2 regions of the Klebsiella sp. A52 genome follow, and region 1 is predicted to be linked to the other one. Evidence: predicted binding sites of a transcription regulator. Region 1 holds the regulator's gene; the other holds the start of a gene.

Region 1 (5,408 bases):
TGCAGCTACCATATGGACAAAGGATTTTCGCGCGTCTATCAGCGTTACCTGCTCAACCTGCTGAAAGCCAACGCCGCGCGCAAGCTGAAAGCCTATCCAGGCTCGCTGCCGGTCGATCTTCGCCAGCTTAAAAGCATGCGCCGCATCCGCGAATTCGACGACATGATCACCGCCAAAATCCACGGTTTCGCCGATGCGCTAGACTATTACCGACAGTGCAGCGCGATGCCGCGCTTAAGCGATATCACCAAGCCGACGCTGATCATTCACGCGAAAGACGATCCGTTTATGGACCATCATTCAATTCCGCCGCAGGAACAACTGCCGGCTAACGTCGAATATCAGCTCACGGAACAGGGCGGCCACGTTGGCTTTGTCGGCGGTACGCTGCGAAAACCGCAAATGTGGCTGGAGCAACGTATTCCGGATTGGTTAACCCGCTGGCTGGGAGGACAAGCATGATTATTCCCTGGCAGGATCTCGATCCCGAAACGCTGGATAATCTGATTGAAAGCTTTGTGTTGCGCGAAGGCACCGATTATGGTGAACATGAACGTTCGCTTGCCGATAAAGTCGCCGATGTAAAACAGCAGCTTAAAACCGGGGAGGCCGTGCTGGTGTGGTCAGAACTGCACGAGACGGTCAACATCATGCCCCGCAAGATGTTTAACGGCTAAGCGCCATGCCCCTCTAACCGCGAGTGCCTGGCGCGATACGGCGACACACCATCACTTAATCAGGGAGTTGTTATGTCTGCCAAACATCCAGTGATCGCAGTCACGGGCTCCAGCGGCGCGGGCACCACCACCACCAGCCTCGCGTTTCGCAAAATTTTCTCGCAACTGAACCTGCATGCCGCGGAGGTCGAAGGGGATAGCTTCCATCGCTATACTCGCCCGGAAATGGACATGGCGATCCGCAAGGCGCGCGATCAGGGCAAACACATCAGCTACTTTGGCCCGGAAGCCAACGACTTCAGCCTGCTTGAACGCACCTTTTTAGAGTACGGCGAATTCGGCAAGGGCCAGTCGCGCAAATATCTCCATACCTACGATGAAGCGGTTCCCTGGAATCAGGTTCCCGGCACCTTTACCCCATGGCAACCGCTGCCTGAACCGACCGACGTGTTGTTTTATGAAGGGCTGCACGGCGGCGTGGTGACGCCGCAGCATGACGTGGCGAAACATGTCGACCTGCTGGTCGGCGTGGTGCCGATCGTCAACCTTGAATGGATCCAGAAGCTCATTCGCGATACCAGCGAACGCGGCCATTCGCGCGAAGCGGTGATGGACTCGGTGGTGCGTTCGATGGAAGACTATATCAATTTCATCACCCCGCAGTTCTCACGCACCCATATCAACTTCCAGCGTGTGCCGACGGTCGATACCTCGAATCCGTTTGCCGCCAAAGGCATTCCATCGCTCGACGAAAGCTTCGTGGTGATTCACTTTCGCAATTTGCAGGGGATTGATTACCCCTGGCTGTTGGCGATGCTACAGGGGTCGTTTATCTCGCATATGAACACCCTGGTGGTGCCAGGCGGTAAGATGGGGCTGGCGATGGAGCTCATTATGGCGCCGCTGGTCGAGCGCTTGATGGAAGGCAAAACCATTAGTTAAGGGCAAAATAAAACCCCGGTCGCCGTGCTGCCGGGGTTAGCGTCCCGCTACATCAATTCGTCTCAGGCTTCGATCACTTCGTAAGAGTGGGTGATGTTAACGGCCTTTTCCAGCATCAGCGCCACCGAACAATACTTCTCCGCGGATAAATCCACCGCACGGGACACCGCCGCATCCTTCAGCTCTTTACCGGTGACGATAAAGTGCAGATTGATATGGGTGAACAGGCGCGGCGCCTCTTCACGGCGTTCAGAGGTCAGCTTCACTTCGCAGTTGGTGACGTTTTGACGCCCTTTTTGCAGGATAGACACCACGTCAATTGCGCTACAGCCGCCCGCCGCCATCAGCACCATTTCCATCGGGCTGGGCGCTTTGTCCCCGGAGTTGCCATCCATTAAAATCTGGTGGCCGGAGGCCGACTCACCGATGAAGGTTAGACCTTCCACCCATTTCACACGCGCTTGCATAAAATTTAACTCCGCTGTTGCAATTTTCCTGACAGATTACGCGCACATAACAAATCTCGCAACGGAAGGCGACCTGGGTCATGCTGAAGCGAGACACCAGGAGACATGCGGTGAAAGCTATGCTAAAACAGTCTGGATGCTACAGTAATACATTGATGTACCGCATGTATGCTGAGGAGTTCACATTACAGGCTGCATAAATTGAGCAGCCAGCTTCCCAGGCATAGGGAAAAATACGATTGCATGCCCGGATGCCGTGTAGTGTCGGCGTCCGGAGATAGCTTATAACAGAGGATAACCGCGCATGGTGCTTGGCAAACCGCAAACAGACCCTACCCTTGAATGGTTCTTGTCTCATTGCCACATTCATAAGTACCCATCAAAGAGCACGCTGATTCACCAGGGTGAGAAAGCGGAAACGCTTTACTACATCGTAAAAGGCTCCGTGGCTGTACTCATCAAGGATGAAGAAGGTAAAGAGATGATCCTCTCTTACCTCAACCAGGGCGATTTCATCGGTGAATTAGGCCTGTTTGAAGAAGGTCAGGAACGTAGTGCCTGGGTACGTGCGAAAACCGCATGTGAAGTGGCCGAGATCTCTTACAAAAAATTCCGTCAGTTAATCCAGGTGAACCCGGACATCCTGATGCGCCTCTCTTCGCAGATGGCGCGTCGTCTGCAGGTCACTTCCGAGAAAGTCGGTAACCTTGCTTTCCTCGACGTGACGGGCCGTATCGCTCAGACCTTACTGAATCTGGCGAAACAGCCTGATGCCATGACCCACCCGGACGGGATGCAGATCAAAATCACCCGCCAGGAAATTGGCCAGATCGTCGGCTGTTCTCGTGAGACGGTTGGCCGTATTCTGAAGATGCTGGAAGATCAAAATCTGATCTCCGCACACGGTAAAACTATCGTCGTCTACGGTACCCGTTAAGTCGCTAAACGGCGTATTGCTCCGCGCAGTACGCCGTTTTTGTTTCTCCCATGTGGCGCAGGCTGATTTACCACCCGGAAGTCAACTACGCACTGCGGCAAACGCTGGTGCTGTGTCTACCTGTGGCCATCGGGCTTCTGCTCGGCCATCTGCAGCAAGGGTTGCTGTTCTCGTTAGTTCCCGCCTGTTGCAATATCGCCGGTCTCGACACCCCGCATAAACGCTTTTTCAAACGCCTGATCGTTGGCGGCTGCCTGTTTGCCGGCAGCAGCCTGATTGTGCAATTGCTTCTGGCGCGGGACATCCCGTTGCCGCTTATCCTCAGCGCGCTGGCGCTGATTCTCGGCGTGACGGCGGAAATCAGTTCGCTGCACGCTCGCCTGTTGCCGGCATCGCTTATCGCCGCCATTTTTACCTTAAGCCTGGCCGGCAATATGCCCATCTGGGAGCCGCTGCTTATCTATGCGCTGGGAACCTTGTGGTACGGACTCTTTAACTGGTTCTGGTTTTGGCTCTGGCGGGAGCAGCCGCTGCGCGAGTCGTTAAGCCTGCTTTACCGCGAACTGGCTAATTATTGCGAGGCCAAATATAGCCTCCTGACGCAGCACACTGACCCGACGACCTCCCTGCCGCCGCTGCTTACCCGCCAGCAGAAGGTGGTCGATTTAATTACCCAATGCTACCAGCAGATGCATATGTTAGCCGCCAACCAGCGTAGCGATCATAAGCGCCTGCTGCGCGCGTTCCAGGTTGGGCTGGATCTGCAGGAACATATTTCAGTGAGCCTGCACCAGCCGGAAGAGGTACAAAAACTGGTGGAGCGCAGCCATGCGGAAGCGGTTATCCGCTGGAACGCGCAGACCGTCGCCGCGCGTCTGCGGGTGCTGGCGGATGATATTCTCTACCACCGCTACCCGCGTCGCTTCCAGATGGATAAGCAAATCGGCGCGCTGGAAAAAATCGCTTATCAGCATCCCGATAACCCGGTAGGCCAGTTCTGCGCCTGGCACTTCAGTCGTATCGCCCGCGTGCTGCGCACCCAGCGCCCGCTGTACGCACGTAACCTGATGGCGGATAAAGAACGGCGCCTACCGCTACTACCGGCGCTGAAGAACTACCTGTCATTGAAATCCCCGGCGCTGCGCAACGCCGCGCGCATCAGCGTAATGTTGAGCATCGCCAGCCTGATGGGCAGCGCCCTACATCTGCCGAAGCCGTACTGGATCCTGATGACCGTGCTGTTCGTGACGCAAAACGGTTACGGCGCCACCCGCGTGCGGATTGTCCACCGGGCGGCAGGCACCCTGGCGGGCCTGGTGATCGCCTGGCTGACCCTACATTTCCACGTACCGGAGAGCTACACGTTAAGCGGTATGTTGTTCATCACGCTGCTGAGCTATCTCATCATCCGTAAACACTACGGCTGGGCGATGGTGGGCTTTACCGTCACCGCGGTATATACCCTGCAGTTGCTAACGCTTAACGGCGAGCAGTTCATCGTCGCCCGCTTTATCGATACCATCATTGGCTGTCTGATCGCCTTTGGCGGGATGGTCTGGCTATGGCCGCAATGGCAGAGCGGCCTGCTACGTAAAAACGCCCACGATGCCCTGGAGGCCGATCAGGAGGCTATTCGGCTGATCCTTAGCGCCGATCCGCAGGCCCCGGCGTTGGCCTACCAGCGTATGCGCGTCAACCAGGCGCACAACGCCCTGTATAACTCGCTTAACCAGGCGATGCAGGAACCGGGCTTTAACTCGCACTATCTGGAAGATATGAAGCTGTGGGTAACCCATAGCCAGTTTATCGTTGAGCATATCAACGCCATGACCACGCTGGCGCGCGAGCATACGATGCTAACGCCTGACCTGGCGCAGCGGTATCTGGAATCGTGTGAAATTGCCCTGCAGCGCTGTCAGCAGCGTCTGGATTCAGACGGGCCGGGCAGCGCGGGCGATGTGAATATTATGGAATCCCAGGACGGGGAAGTGTTGCGTGGGCCGCTCAGCACCCTTGAGCAGCATTTGCAGCGGATCCTCGGCCATCTGAACACCATGCACACCATTTCGTCGGTGGCATGGCGTCAGCGTCCGCATCACGGCATCTGGCTACGCACGACTAAGCGCTAAGTACGTTTTTAACCGCCTGCGCGAAGCGCGCCATCCCTTCGGCGATATCGCTATCATCAATCACCAGCGACGGCACAAAGCGCATTACGTCCGGCCCGGCGTTTAACACCATCACCCCGGCCTCCGCCGCGGCATAGAGGAAATCGCGCGCGCGTCCGTGATGCTGCGGCTTAAGCGCGGCGCCGATTAACAGTCCCATGCCGCGGATGTCGCTGAACAGATCAAACTGCGCATCGATCTGCTGCAGGTGTTCGAC
Region 2 (5,408 bases), 740 kb from region 1:
ATCCGGCCTACACGCCTTGTAGGCCGGATAAGTGCAGCGCCATCAGGCACTTTTGTCGACAGATATTTAACGTTGTAGAGGATGATCCCCATGGATGCCGTTAAAAAGAAACACTGGTGGCAAAGCCCGCAACTCACATGGTCTGTGATTGGTTTGCTGTGCCTGCTGGTGGGTTACCTTGTTGTTTTAATGTACGCCCAGGGGGAGTACCTGTTCGCCATCATGACGCTGATTTTAAGCTCGGTTGGCCTGTATATCTTTTCCAATCGCAAGGCCTATGCCTGGCGCTATGTTTATCCGGGTCTCGCCGGGATGGGGCTGTTTGTTCTGTTCCCGCTGATCTGTACTATTGCCATCGCCTTCACCAACTACAGCAGCACCAACCAGCTCACCTTCGAACGTGCCCAGCAGGTGCTGATGGACCGTTCTTTCCAGGCCGGCAAAGCCTATAACTTCTCACTCTATCCGGCGGGTGACGAGTGGCAGCTGGCGCTGACGGACGGTGAAAGCGGTAAAAATTATCTCTCCGAGGCCTTTAAATTCGGCGGCGAGCAGAAGCTGACGTTAAAAGAAGCCGATGTCCTGCCGCAAGGCGAACGCGCGAATTTACGCGTAATCACCCAGAACCGCGCCGCGCTGAACCAACTGACCGCCGTGCTGCCGGATGAAAGCAAAGTGATTATGAGTTCGCTGCGTCAGTTCTCCGGTACCCAGCCGCTGTACGCGCTGGCCAACGACGGCACGCTCACTAACAACCAAAGCGGCGTGAAATATCGCCCCAACGACAACATCGGCTTTTATCAATCCATCAATGCCGACGGCAGCTGGGGCAATGAAAAGCTGAGCCCGGGTTATACCGTCACCATCGGCTGGGATAACTTCACCCGCGTTTTCCAGGACGAAGGGATCCAGAAACCGTTCTTCGCCATTTTCGTCTGGACCGTGGTGTTCTCGGTGCTGACGGTGATTTTGACCGTCGCCGTGGGAATGGTGCTGGCCTGTCTGGTGCAGTGGGAAGCGTTGAAGGGCAAAGCGATTTACCGCGTGCTGTTGATTCTGCCGTATGCGGTGCCGTCATTTATCTCAATCCTGATTTTCAAAGGGCTGTTTAACCAGAGCTTTGGTGAAATCAACATGATGCTGAGCGCGCTGTTCGGCATTAAACCGGCCTGGTTTAGCGACCCAACCACCGCGCGCACGATGATCATCATCGTCAACACCTGGCTGGGCTACCCGTACATGATGATCCTGTGCATGGGACTGCTGAAGGCGATTCCGGACGATCTGTACGAGGCGTCGGCGATGGATGGCGCGGGGCCGTTCCAGAACTTCTTTAAAATTACGCTACCGCTGCTGATCAAGCCGCTCACGCCGCTGATGATTGCCAGCTTCGCCTTTAACTTTAACAACTTCGTGCTGATTCAACTGTTAACCAACGGTGGCCCGGACCGTCTCGGCACCACCACGCCGGCCGGTTATACCGACCTGCTGGTGAGCTACACCTATCGCATCGCCTTTGAAGGTGGCGGCGGTCAGGACTTCGGCCTGGCGGCGGCTATCGCCACGCTTATCTTCCTGCTGGTTGGGGCGTTAGCGATTGTGAATCTGAAAGCCACGCGCATGAAGTTTGATTAAAGGAGATAACGATAATGGCTATGGTCCAACCCAAATCGCAGAAGCTACGTTTATTTACCACGCATCTCCTGCTGCTGATTTTTATCGCCGCGATTATGTTCCCGCTGCTGATGGTTATCGCTATCTCGCTGCGCGAAGGCAACTTCGCGACCGGCAGCCTGATCCCGGATACCATCTCCTGGGAGCACTGGCGTCTGGCATTAGGCTTCAGCGTCGAACACGCCGATGGCCGGGTAACGCCGCCGCCATTCCCGGTCCTGCTGTGGCTGTGGAACTCAATTAAGGTGGCCGGGATTACTGCGATCGGCATCGTCGCCCTCTCCACCACCTGCGCTTACGCTTTCGCCCGTATGCGCTTCCCGGGTAAAGCGACGTTGCTCAAAGGGATGTTGATTTTCCAGATGTTCCCGGCGGTACTGTCGTTGGTGGCGCTGTATGCGTTGTTCGACCGCCTCGGTCAGTATCTGCCTTTCGTCGGCCTCAACACTCACGGCGGGGTGATCTTCGCCTATATGGGCGGTATCGCGCTGCACGTCTGGACGATTAAGGGCTACTTCGAAACTATCGATGGTTCACTGGAAGAAGCGGCCGCGCTGGATGGCGCCACTCCGTGGCAGGCCTTCCGCCTGGTGCTGCTGCCGCTGTCGGTGCCGATTCTGGCGGTCGTGTTTATTCTGTCGTTCATCGCCGCGATTACCGAAGTGCCGGTGGCCTCGTTGCTGCTACGCGATGTGAACAGCTATACCCTGGCGGTGGGGATGCAGCAGTATCTCAATCCGCAGAACTACCTGTGGGGTGACTTCGCCGCGGCGGCGGTACTGTCGGCGATTCCGATTACCGTCGTCTTCCTGCTGGCTCAGCGTTGGTTGGTCAACGGCCTGACGGCGGGCGGGGTGAAAGGTTAAGTTTCATCATGTTAGACCCTTGTTTTATCGCCCCAAATTTCAGAGAGGGTGGGATGTGGTACACGACCCCAACCGGGTACGGCAGCCCACCTCTCCCTGAAAAAGTAGGGCAAATGCCACTGCAATCCTCTACTGGACCCTACATAAATTTCATTTGTGATTGTCGGTCAAGCGGCCCTGGAGGCCGCTTTTTTTATTCCCGTTTCAGGCGGTTGGAATTACACAACCACAGGGTAATCACCAGGATAAGGATCGCCGCAGAGTAAATCAGCACCGCCATTGGCGACTCATGGTCGACGATAATAAGCCGTACAATCGCGGTAATGCCGATATAGACGAAATAACGCAGCGGGAAGTGAAAACCGGACTCAAAGTATTTCACAATCAACGCGATAAATTCGAAGTAGAGAAAATAAACCACCAGCCCTTCGACCAGCTTGTACTTACTCACCGGCTCCGGCGTAAACAGCACGTGCGCCAGATGCAGGGTCTCCTTTCCCAGGAACACCACCAGAATAATTCCCAGGCACAATAGCGCCAGGTTGAGCACGGCCTGCATGGCCTTCGCAACAAAATTAACCAGCGGACGATATACCGACGGCATAGTGACACCTCAAATGCATGAACGTTATTGATCTGTATAGCGCAAAAGTGTGATCCAGATCTACTTCACTTTGCGAGCAGCATCGGTCCTTCAACGCGGTAAATGCAACTAAGAGAAAATTTTACTTCCTACAATGCTGTGAGCAAGTTAACTAAATCATCCGTTACGCTTAGGACAAAACCAAATAAACAACTGAAATTTAAAGAATTTACCATTTGAAACAGTTATATCTTAAAACCTGCCACAAGATAAATTTTTTCTCTAATCCGCATTATTTATATGGCTATTAGGGTAAGATTTTTCTCATCCTTTGTCTTAGCATTATCGCAGCTGAATAAAATTTAATTTTGGACATTAAATCATTATGAACACCGATAACGCTTCCCTGTACGTAAAATGGCTCAAACAAGAAGTTGCCCCGGCATTAGGTTGTACTGAACCCGTCGCTATTTCCTTCGCTGCCGCCTACGCCGCACAATATCTGGATCAGCCTTGCACCAGAATTAGCGGTTTTATTTCCGCCAATCTCTATAAAAACGCGATGGGTGTTACTATTCCCGGCACCACCGTTTGCGGTGTAGCGCTAGCCGCCGCAATTGGCGCATTTGGCGGCGATCCGCAAAAGGGATTAAAAACGCTGGAAGATATCACCCCGCTACACGTCGAAATGGCGCAGAAGTTGATCGCCAATCATGCCGTTGATATTACCGTCAAAGAGACCCCGGACTTTATTCATCTGGATCTAACTCTCTCTGATGGCGAAAACACCTGTCGTGTCGTAGTAAAAGGAACCCACACTAACGTGGTCGAACTTTATATTAATGGCCAGCCGCAGCCACTAAGCGAAAAACAGAATGCGCGCGCCCGGCACGAAACGCTGCCCAATTTTTCGCTACAACAGGCTTACGACTTTATTAATAGCGTCGACTTTAATGATATTCGCTTTATTCTCGAAGCCGCGCGCTTAAACTCCGCGCTGGCGGCAGAAGGCAAAACCAAAAAATATGGCCTGAACATTAACGGTACCTTTTCTGACGCCGTGAAAAATGGCCTGATGAGCAACGATCTGTTAAGCAAGGTGATCATCAACACCGTCGCCGCTTCAGATGCCCGCATGGGCGGCGCGCCGGTGGTCGCAATGTCTAACTTCGGCTCAGGCAATCAGGGCATTACGGCAACCATGCCGGTAGTGGTGGTTGCTGAGCATCTCGGCGCCGATGAAGAGACCCTGGCGCGCGCTTTGTCTCTATCTCATCTCACCGCCATCTCAATTCATTCTCGTTATACGCGCTTATCTGCGCTATGCGCGGCCTCAACCGCCGCCATGGGCGCCGCCGCCGGGATGGCCTGGCTATTTACTCGCGACATCAACACCATTAATACCGCGATTATTAATATGGTCAGCGATATTACCGGCATGATTTGTGATGGCGCCTCTAATAGCTGTGCGATGAAAGTCTCATCTGTGGTATCCAGCGCCTTTAAGGCGGTACTGATGGCAATGCAAAATAGCTGCGCTGGCGCCAATGACGGTATTGTCTGCGCTGATGTCGAGCAGACTATTAATAACCTGTGCCGCCTGGTGATTAAACCAATGACCCTCACAGATAAAGAAATCATCAGTATCATGGTCGCTAAATAACAATATTTAACGGGCCTGAACAATCAGGCCCCGATTAACCTACCCTACCCACACTATTATTTATAAATTAGCAGGTATAGCAGATGAATAAAAAAGTCATCTTACGCGGCGCCAGCGCTATTATGCCGCTGTGCATCGGCGACTTTCCATTTTCATTTATTGTCGGCGCATTAAGCGTTAGCGCGGGCATGAGCGTCTGGCAGAGCACGGCGTGGTCGGCGATTGTTATTGCCGGTTCGGCGCAAATGCTGGCATTAAATATGCTTAAAACCGGCGCCACGCTCGGGGTTATTATATTCACCACATTAATAATTAATCTACGTCATGTACTGTACAGCGCCTCTATTTCCGGTACCGTCCGTGAAGCATCATTCTTTAAAAAATGCTTTATGTCCTACGCGCTGACCGACGAAGTGTACGCCACCACCGTCAAAGAGATGGAAGGCAATAAGCAGGATAAGTATCTGTTTTATGGTTCGGCGATGATCACCTTCTGGGCAATTTGGGTACTGGCGGATTTCCTCGGCGCGCTGGTCGGCGCTTCCTTCCCGAACATTGAAAAGTACGGTCTGGATTTCGCCATGGTCGCCGCTTTTATCGCTATCGTGGTGCCGCAAATAAA

Evidence for each region. Region 1 encodes CRP, which controls carbon source genes, mostly activating them, when cyclic AMP is high. Its sites were predicted from a motif close to ATGTGANNNNNNTCACAT; they were not measured.
Region 2: a site for CRP is predicted at 3,192-3,209, ahead of psiE (phosphate-starvation-inducible protein PsiE). Genes of this name have one in related genera too.

The regions. Positions count from the first base shown of each region.
Region 1 covers NZ_CP074437.1:1,776,763-1,782,170, reverse strand. Annotated here, with positions in the region: gene KGA69_RS08275 (hydrolase) at 1-462, shown strand, start outside; gene KGA69_RS08270 (YheU family protein) at 459-677, shown strand; gene KGA69_RS08265 (phosphoribulokinase) at 750-1,619, shown strand; gene KGA69_RS08260 (OsmC family protein) at 1,682-2,086, opposite strand; gene crp (cAMP-activated global transcriptional regulator CRP) at 2,391-3,023, shown strand; gene KGA69_RS08250 (YccS/YhfK family putative transporter) at 3,074-5,152, shown strand; gene argD (bifunctional acetylornithine/succinyldiaminopimelate transaminase) at 5,142-5,408, opposite strand, start outside.
Region 2 covers NZ_CP074437.1:1,035,520-1,040,927, forward strand. Annotated here, with positions in the region: gene malF (maltose ABC transporter permease MalF) at 91-1,635, shown strand; gene malG (maltose ABC transporter permease MalG) at 1,650-2,540, shown strand; gene psiE (phosphate-starvation-inducible protein PsiE) at 2,734-3,144, opposite strand; gene KGA69_RS04835 (L-cysteine desulfidase family protein) at 3,509-4,786, shown strand; gene KGA69_RS04840 (AzlC family ABC transporter permease) at 4,870-5,408, shown strand, end outside.